DNA from 3 places in the Chryseobacterium lactis genome. Region 1 is predicted to be linked to each of the others. Evidence: riboswitches for the same ligand, from Rfam matches in the RefSeq annotation. Region 1 holds a riboswitch; each other region holds the start of a gene.
The links. A riboswitch is a leader RNA that binds a small molecule or an ion and turns the genes downstream of it on or off. The one in region 1 is predicted to bind S-adenosylmethionine.
Positions count from the first base shown of each region.

Region 1 (3,289 bases):
TCCCAGTAATGCCGCAGCATCAGGCTCGTAGTAATAGGGAAGGGAAAACTGTGTTCTTGTTCCGGAAATCGTTTGATAATCGTATTTATAAAATTCCTGCCCTCCTAAAATATTGAAGTGGTGCTTCCCGAATTTTTTATCATAGGTCAGAATATTACTTGTCGTGTAGGACAATGTTCTGTTGTTAGATCTTGTTACCGAACCATTCGTTTCACTTCCCTGTCCGATTAATGGGTTTGAATAAAAATGTCCGTTATAATTCACCAAATCAACAGAGAAACTTGATCTGAATTTCAATTCAGGTAAGAAAGTAAAGTCAAGAAACCCTTTTCCTGAGAAGTTATCTTCCTTGTTTTCATTTTTATCTAAAGGTAATGTTGCTGCCGGATTTTCATTCTGCAGCGCACTGGTAGGTCTGTATTTTCCAAAATCATACACCCGATCTCCGTTGGCATTCAAGATATAAGAACCATCTCCATTCCTTTCATAGTAAGGGTAAAAAGAAGGAATTACTCTCGCTGCCTGAATAATATTACTTGATTTGGAGTCCGAAGAAGGCGGCGCTTGCTGAATACTGTTGGTATAGCTTAAGTTCACTCCAACGTTCAACCAGCTTTTCACTTCAGAATTGAGTTTTAATCGGGTATTGTATCTTTTAAACCCAGATTCTATCGCCATTCCTTTGTCATCAAGATATCCTAATGAAAAGAAATAATTACTTTTCTCACTTCCACCACTGATATCTAAATCGACCTGGTTTCTCGAAGCCACTCTTTGTAAAATATCTCTCCAGTCATCATTCCATAATGCTCTTGCTCCCGGCAATAGCTTTCCGTCCGTTCCTACCGGTTTAGGATAAGCAGCACCATAAGGGTTAATTGATAAACCTGTACCTGAAGTAAGATTATCTGTAGCCATCTGTGCAGCCTGCTGAGCATTGATTTGTCCGGATTGGTATCCGTTTCTCATCGCTTCCCAATACAATTGGAAATACTGATCTGTGTTAACCTGCTGGTAATCTTTTACCGCTCTGCTGGAAAAACCCTGACTGATATTTAAGTTGACTCTCGCCTCTCCTTTTTTCCCTGATTTCGTTGTAATGATAATAATCCCATTGGCTCCTCTTGAACCATACAGTGCACTTGCCGTAGCATCTTTCAGAACACTGATAGACTCAATATCATTAGGACTGATCGCGTTGATATTCCCATCAAAAGGAATCCCGTCAACTACATACAAAGGATTACTGTCGGCACTGATGGAACCAACTCCTCTGATTCGAATCGTAGCTGTAGAACCCGGCTGCCCTGAGGCAGTGGTCGTCTGAATCCCAGGAACCTGCCCTTCCAGAGCTTTTGTAATATTGGTAACAGGTCTGTTGTTAATTTTATCGCTGGAAATAGTAGATACTGAACCGGTGTAGCTGTTTCGCTTTGCTTTTCCATAAGCCACCACAACGACTTCGTCAATCTCTTTTTCTTTAAGACTATCTTTTTTAGGATTGGAATTCTGTCCGCTTACTGTGGTAATTCCCAGAAAAAATGCAGCAACAGGTGGAACCCAAACTTTATAACTAATTAATTTTTTGCTAATCATAATCAATTTTATTTACCATATATCAAAATTTTGCCCTTTGCAGAATAGTCAGCAAAGGGCATCGATATATACGATAAACCAATTGCTTATTTTTCCTTTAAAGGCTGAATGTAACACCTTACTCACGCAGGTTGTCAAGACTTCGCAGGGTCAGTTCCCTCCATCTTTCTTTATAAGCCGATCGAAATATGTTTGCAAAGCTATACATATTTAGTCTACAAAACAAGTAGACTTTAAATTTTATTATGATAAATTTTTAAAAATTAACAATTGATTTTATTAAAAACCATTAAAATAAAGTGTTACAGGAATTATTACTTTATCAAACATGACAAATATCATTAAGGATTCTTTAAAGTGAAAAACAAATAAAAAAACACTGATGCTTTAAAAGTATCAGTGTCGTTAGATGTATTAAAAGAAGACTTTATGCCTTTCTTGTAAGGGATATAAAGATCTTTTTTGTCCCGGAAACTTCCATACACCACCATTTAATTTCATACCATCGGTAGGTATTACCATTGACCTGTACCTGAAGGTTGGTTGTTTCCACTTCAGCTGCAGTGGTCATCCAGTATACAATACCATCACTGTCTGTATTTTCAAAATCACCTGGAGCCAGTGTTACATTAAGATTGGTTTTATTTTGATTCACCTGAGTAGCAAATGACTGATAGCTGATGAGTTGGGAAGTACTCGCTCTGTTATAAATTCGTGGATAATAATAAGCACTGCTGTTTCCCTGTAAAGAAACTTCTATCCCATCGATGGTTGGAAGAGGCTGCAATCCATTGGAAGCGACGTAGCTGCTTAGATTAAAACTGGTGTTGGCAGCAGTTGCATTGGGCACTGAATAGATTGCGGTAATGGTTTCTCCGATATTCAGAACTTCCGCTCCTACTGTAGCAGTACATGTAGCTGCCCCAAACATTCCAGGAATCGTAAATGATGCTGTATTTGGTGATGAGGAAGAGGGCGTACCAGTTACAAAATAAGTCAACAGCCCGCCACCATTGGATAATGTTCCTCCTTGTAATGTAGCGGTTAGTCCTGTCACACCGGTAGAAGCAATAGCACTTCCAGCCGGGTATGTTCCTCCATTTCCTCCATTATAGGGAATTGTCATTGTTCCGTTATACAGCTGCCCCGCCGTATAAGTAGGTGGACTTAATTTTGCTCCAGAGCAATTCAAAGATGAGATCTGCGGAGTAACAGCGGTATTATTAATCAGACTTCGCCATTCAGAACCATTCCAGTAGACATATCCTGCATTTTTCAGATTCCCGGTTCCTGTATTATACACCAGAAGACCCGTTGCCGGATTAGGCACTGTAATCACATCTGTATTTGAATTGAGTGGCACCCTGGGAAACAAAACTCCTTTTTTCTTATTCGCAGCCAGGCCATCTGTATTTATATCCAGTAAAGCCGAAGCATCAGGCAAAATAGTACCTATTCCCACGCTTCCTGTAGGAGTAATGGTAAAGTCGTTGGCTTGTTGTACAGGGGTTGGAATTCCGGTAGCGGGATTATCTTTTCCTCCGTCTACATGAAATATTCCTTGCGGGTTAGGGGTATTAATTCCTACTTGTGAATGTGCCATTGCAGAAATTGCAAGGCCTAGTAATAATAGTCTTTTTTTCATCTCGAAATAATTTTAAATGATCTTAAAAATTGAATGTTTGTTTTAAAA
Region 1 is NZ_CP033924.1:1,716,379-1,719,667, reverse strand. It holds gene EG342_RS07385 (SusC/RagA family TonB-linked outer membrane protein) at 1-1,596, opposite strand, end outside; SAM riboswitch class I at 1,680-1,775, opposite strand; gene EG342_RS25345 (hypothetical protein) at 2,024-3,241, opposite strand.

Region 2 (3,289 bases), 740 kb from region 1:
AGAATAATGAAGGATGTATTGATTTTTCTTGAATGAAAACGAGGTGCCACAATCCTGAGCTTCCATATTGATATTCTGACTAAGCAAAAACAGAAGATTAAAACTGGATTTTCCTTCAAGCATATGAGATTTGAAAGACGGCCTGGCATCTGAATCTTCCTGCATTACAATTTTGATGTCCTGAGATCTGAACAGAAACCCATTTTTAGATTGATTCCTCATACGACATATTTTTACAGCCATGGTACAATTTACATATATAAAATACCGCCCAGGATAACCAAAAGTTCGGAAATGATAACTCAGGGAAAATATTGAGAGGTACTTTTGCGCAAAATTAAATTAAATTTAGAATAATTAAAAATAATATTTACTATGTTTCAATATTTACATTTTGCAGTAAGGAAAATCAGAGCCGGATTGGTGCTGCTTAGTATCGCAGGAAGTGGCTTATATGCTCAGGGTACACCATTAACCTGTAATAATACAGATCCCGGAACAAATCCCGGAGATGTTGGATGTGTTGCCTTTACTTATCTGGGCCAGCAGGTTTCTTATGCAACTGTAAGAGGAGCAGACGGAAAGGTCTGGCTTCAGCAGAATCTAGGAAGTTCGAAGGTTGCTACATCTGTGGCAGACGAGGATTCATACGGAGATCTTTTTCAGTGGGGAAGATGGGATGATGGCCACCAGTTGAGAAATTCTTCTACAATGTCTCCTCCAACGCCAAATAATCCCGCAGGAATTACCACAGGATCTTATATCATCGGATCTCCGTCATGGTGGGCAGGATTTGCTGCCACAGATACTTGGATAGATAAAGGACCTAATGATGCTAAAGAAAATACAGGTGTAGACCCTTGTAAGGCTTTGGGAGGAGAGTGGAAAATGCCTTCTCAGGCGGAATGGACAGGCATTGTAAATGCAGAAAGTATTTCAAATCCGGCCACGGCTTTTGCCAGCCACTTAAAATTACCTGCCGGAGGATATAGAGGATCCAGCAATGGAGATTTTACATTTGTAGGACAAAGAGGATATTTCTGGAGTTCTGATACTTCCGGAATTGGTGGAAAGTATTTATATATTGGTAATATCCTTGCTAATCCTTCTTCTGGGGCACCAAGAGGTCAGGGATCATCAGTAAGATGCATTAAGCCGTCTTCTTCTCTGGGAACTTCTGAAACAAGACCAAATACAATCGCAGTAGGTATTTATCCTAACCCAACCAATGGAATTCTGATTGTGAAAGTGGACAGCAGTATTCAAACAGCAAGCGTAACCAATGCGGTAGGGCAAAAACTTAATGTAGGGTTTTCCGGTAACCAGATTGATATGACCGGTTTACCAAATGGGGTATATATCGTAGAATTAAAATTAAAGAACGGTCAGTTAATTTCTAAAAAGGTTATAAAAAAATAATGCTTTTTCAACAAAAGAATCAGCATGCATACCGAAGTTTCGGTTAAAATATAGTTCATTACAATTACTTTTATTGGAAGGCTCATGAAATTTTCATGGGTCTTTTTTATTGGAGATAATTTTAAAAGAAGTGCAAAGAAACAAAAACACGGAATAGAGGAAACATAAAAATAAAATCAATTAATCAACGGGAAGATCAGCTTTTTTGCATATTTAAAAAAATAGTCTACTTTTGCAGTAGATTTATCAAGAAAGGTGGAGGGATTTGGCCCAATGAAACCTTAGCAACCTACACAATTCCAGAAGTGTAAAGGTGCTAATTCCAACCCGAAAGGGGAGATAAGTGAAGTCAATATTCTTATATGAATTCCATTTCTTGAAGTCTTGTATATCCGCAGAATCATCTGCCGGAATGTAGTATTAATTGGCAAGAACAGAAAATGAAAAAATTAAGTACGGCAGTATTGCTGCTGGGCACCATTTGGATTGCTGCGCAGGAGCAGGAAGAAAAGGGAAAGCAAATTGAAGACATCATTATTGTCGGAAACCGCAATGTTAAACGAACAAAACTGGAAACTCCGGTTCCGGTAGATGTTATTAATATTGAAAAAATACAAAAGGCCTCTCCTCAGATCACCGCTCAGGATCTTCTGAACTATGTAATTCCGTCATTTAATGCTGTAAGACAATCTGCCTCAGACGGAACAGAACATATTGACCCTGTCACTTTAAGAGGAATGGGGCCAGATCAGGTACTGGTGCTGATAAATGGTAAACGAAGACATACAACCTCTTTGGTAAACTATCAGAATACCGTAGGAAATGGATCTGTAGGAACAGATTTAAGTACTATTCCTGTGATTTCTATTGACAGGATAGAAGTGTTAAGAGATGGTGCGGCAGCACAATATGGTTCCGATGCTATTGCGGGAGTTATCAATATTATTCTAAAAAAAAATGCGGGAGCTTCAGCAAGTATTACGTATGGGCTGAGCGGAAGAAATGACGGGGACACCTATCAGGCAGCAGCTAATTACGGAACTTCTTTAGGAAAAACGGACAGTTATATCAATTTTTCACTACAATTAAGCCACAGAGGAAAAACCACAAGGACCCAAAATCATGATCTGATTGTTTATGACCAGTCCAATCTTAATGTGGTCAATAATAACGGGGCTATTACGGCCAATGGAATTTCATTACCCAATGTTTCCCCGATTGCGACAGGAGTTTATAACAATTCTTTCGCCTATGATTTTGCGGGAACAGGAAGTCAGATCTCAAGAGCATATGACGATGCTTTGATAGCTCAGAACGGGCTTTCAAGGGATGATTTCAACTTTCAGATCGGAGATGCACAAATCAGACAGGGACAGCTGTTTTTTAATGCAGAATATCCTTTTAATGATCATTTTAAGCTGTATTCTTTTGGAGGATTCAGCGTTAAAGAAGGAAAAGGATTTGGATTCCGAAGATTGCCCAGTGAGACATTTAATGTGGTGTCGTCAATATATCCCAACGGATTTCAGGCGACTTTGGGATCTCAGGTCTACGATCTTTCCTATGCTGTTGGTACTAAATATAATGTAAACGATTGGTTTTTTGATCTGAGCAATACTTTTGGTAGCAATACTTTCAACTATAATGTAAACAATACCAATAATGCATCACTGGGAGCAAAATCTCCCACCAGCTTTTATGCAGGCGCTCATCAATTTCTTCAGAATACAATCAATCTGGATGTCTCTAAAAAAATCAGCAAATTTAATATTGGATTTGGAGGAGAATTCAGATTTGAACAATACCAGATTAAAGCCGGAGATGTGGCTTCCTATACTCAGTATGACGTTAATGGAAATGTAGCAACTCC
Region 2 is NZ_CP033924.1:972,664-975,952, reverse strand. It holds gene EG342_RS04155 (helix-turn-helix transcriptional regulator) at 1-222, opposite strand, end outside; gene EG342_RS04150 (T9SS type A sorting domain-containing protein) at 376-1,419, shown strand; SAM riboswitch class I at 1,660-1,765, shown strand; gene EG342_RS04145 (TonB-dependent receptor plug domain-containing protein) at 1,860-3,289, shown strand, end outside.
Region 2: it holds a riboswitch for S-adenosylmethionine, as region 1 does, so the genes downstream of both, EG342_RS04145 (TonB-dependent receptor plug domain-containing protein) here and EG342_RS07385 (SusC/RagA family TonB-linked outer membrane protein) in region 1, are expected to answer to the same signal.

Region 3 (3,289 bases), 180 kb from region 1:
ATTTTCTTAGAGTTGGCTACAGCTACTACTTTAAGATCTATTTTTTTACGTCTTTTAATTTCTTCTGAAGACTCCAGTACCTGCTGTATCAAAGTCTTTCCTACATTTCCATGGCCAATAATTGCCAGATGAACGGTTTTCGGTTTTTTGAAAATTTCAGATTCAATGATGTTTCTGGTTTTTTCATCTTGTGAGGAAGTCACTACAATGTTTACTCTGTTTTCACCTGCTACCTGATTCAGCAACAATGGGAAAACATTATTTCTGGCCAGTTCAGCAAAGACTTTATTGAAATCTTCTGCGACAAAACCAATGACAGAAACATTGTTGATACTGTATATCTGGGAAACTTTTCCTGATTTTCTTTCCGGCTCAAATTCGTCAATAAGACAAGCTACTGCCTTTTCGGCATCATTCTCTTGTACTAAAATGGATATTCCGTTTTCTATCGCTTGCTGAGAGATTACCCCAACACTGATACGCGCTAAAGTAAGCGCTTTAAAAATTCTTCCGTCAATACCGATTTCTCCTAAAAAATCTTCTCCTTCAAATTTGACGATTGATCTGTTCTTTAAAAATTTTATTTCGTTAGCATTTTTCATTTCTCTATAAAATGTTTTTTATGATATTATTTAATTGTTGATATTCCATTAGGAAGGCATCGTGCCCGTGTATAGATTGGATCTCGTGATACGAGACATTTTCCTTTTTCGCTTTTAGATTTTCAAAACACATTCGGATTTCAGAAGCTGGAAAGAACAAGTCTGTATCAACGGAGATCATGTGCATTCGTGCCTGTATTTTCTCCAACATGGATTCTTCAGCGTTAATATTCATCAACAAATGATTCATCAGTTTATACGCTTTTAAACTAAACCTTTCGTTTAGTGCATCACCATGGAATAATAACCAATCCTCCGATTCTAATCGTTGTTTGTCCTTATTGTATTTGTTTTGAAATCTGTCATTAAGCGATTGTGGAGTTCTATAGCACAACATGGCATGAATTCTGGCTTTTTGTAATGGCTCTTCTTTTTCGTTTAATAAAAATTTCTGAACCAGACATTGTGCATGAAGCCAATCGTGAGTTCTGTAATCACAAGCTATCGGAATAAAGATCTCTGCCAGTTCAGGCTGCTTCGTAAGCATTTCCCAGGCAATTCCTCCACCGAGTGAGCCTCCAATAATGGCGTATACTTGTTTTATATGTAAAGCTTGCAGCCCTTTCAGAAACAGATTTGCTATATCTGAAGGTGTAAAGTCTTCATAGTCATCAATTAAATAATTATCGTAACCGTTTCCGGGAATATTGAAACACAGAACCGTGTACTTTTTGGTATCAATCACCTGATTTTCTCCGATTAACTGCTTCCACCATCCTTTTTCTCCGGCAACATTTGAATTCCCGGTGAGCGCATGATTGATGAGTATAATAGGAGCTGTAAACAGGTCTTTCCCGAAAAGCTCATAGCTTAACGAGATATGGTATTCCTTATTGGAATTTGTTTGATACGAAAGATTAATATAGTTTAGTTCTGTTTTCAATTCTATTATTTTAATACAATTGAAAATGCCACAGGAAATGGCTGAAAAGAACTTCAGTAAGTTATCTGTCCAAAATTATTTGGTAGAACGTAGCACCTTCTTTGCTTGCGCAAAGGGTTGCTAAGGTTTCATAGGGTCTAATCCCTCAACCTTTCTTGATAACATTTTCAATATTTGAATGAACGAATGGTGCAAAGGTAGTTCTTTTCTTTGAAATTCAAAAAAAAATTAATTTAATATTTAAAAAAGAGCTTAAATACAAGTATTTCAAGGGTATATTAAGAATTCTTCAGATGAAAAAAATTGGAATTACTTTTCAAAAAAACTAACTTCGTGTAGAAAAATGATGAAATATGATTGCTGAAAAAGAAAGATTACAGGATACAAAATGGAAAAACTGGGGACCTTATGTAAGCAACCGGCAATGGGGAAATGTCCGTGAAGATTACAGCCCAAACGGAAATGCGTGGAACTATACCAATCACAATAATGCAGAAAGCTATGCCTACCGTTGGGGTGAAGAAGGGATAGCCGGAATTTCTGATGTAAAGCAAATTTTCTGTTTTGCTTTTTCATTTTGGAATAAAAATGATAAGATTATAAAGGAACGTTTCTTTGGATTAAGCAATCCTCAGGGAAATCATGGTGAGGATATTAAAGAGATTTTTTATTATCTGGACAATACACCGACCCATAGTTATATGAAAATGGTGTATAAGTATCCCATAAATGCATTTCCTTATGATGATCTTGTGAGCGAAAACGGAAAACGCAGCAAAAAGGAACCTGAATATGAACTTTTTGACACAGGAATTTTCGATCACGATGAATATTTTGATATTTTTATTGAATACTGCAAAGGGGATCACAACGATATTCTGGCCAGAATAACGGTCTGCAACCGCAGTCAACGCGACGCTCCTATAGTAGTGATGCCCACTGCATGGTTCAGAAATAACTGGAAATGGGGCTACAATACTTATAAAGGTCAATTGAATGCCTCTCACAACGGATGTATTGATATTAATCACGACAGTATTTCACTTAAGAAACTATATTCAAGAAATATAAATGGACACAGTGTATTCTGCGATAACGAAACCAACAATTCCAAACTGTACGGTACTCCTCAAACTGAGGAAAATTATTACAAAGACGGGATCAATGATTTTGTCATTCATGGGACAAACACAATACATCCGGAACAGAGAGGAACAAAAGCTTCTTTCGTTATAGAGGAGCTTATTGAAGCCGGACAATGCAAAGTTTTTGACTTCAGATTATGTCCTGATGAAAGGGATGAACCTTTTGACCGGTTTGATGAAATTTTCAATACAAGAATTTCAGAGACAGAGGAATTTTACAATGAAGTTCAAAGCGATCCTATTAACGATGATGAAAAGAATGTTCAACGGCAGGCCTTTGCAGGACTTCTATGGAATAAACAGTTTTATCATTATAATGTCGGAAAATGGTTAAAGGGTGACCCCAATTTTGAAGCTCCCAGAGACTTCAACAACTATGTAAGAAATACGGAATGGAATCATCTTCACAACAAGGATATTATTTCGATGCCTGATAAGTGGGAATACCCATGGTATGCAACGTGGGATCTTGCTTTTCATTGTGTTCCGCTTTCTATTATTGATGCCGAATTTGCAAAAGGGCAGCTTTTATTACTGACGAAGGAATGGTATATGCACCCTAACGGACAGCTTCCTGCCTATGAATGGAATATGAGTGA
Region 3 is NZ_CP033924.1:1,901,371-1,904,659, reverse strand. It holds gene EG342_RS08235 (ACT domain-containing protein) at 1-602, opposite strand, end outside; gene EG342_RS08230 (alpha/beta fold hydrolase) at 607-1,545, opposite strand; SAM riboswitch class I at 1,604-1,710, opposite strand; gene EG342_RS08225 (MGH1-like glycoside hydrolase domain-containing protein) at 1,899-3,289, shown strand, end outside.
Region 3: it holds a riboswitch for S-adenosylmethionine, as region 1 does, so the genes downstream of both, EG342_RS08230 (alpha/beta fold hydrolase) here and EG342_RS07385 (SusC/RagA family TonB-linked outer membrane protein) in region 1, are expected to answer to the same signal.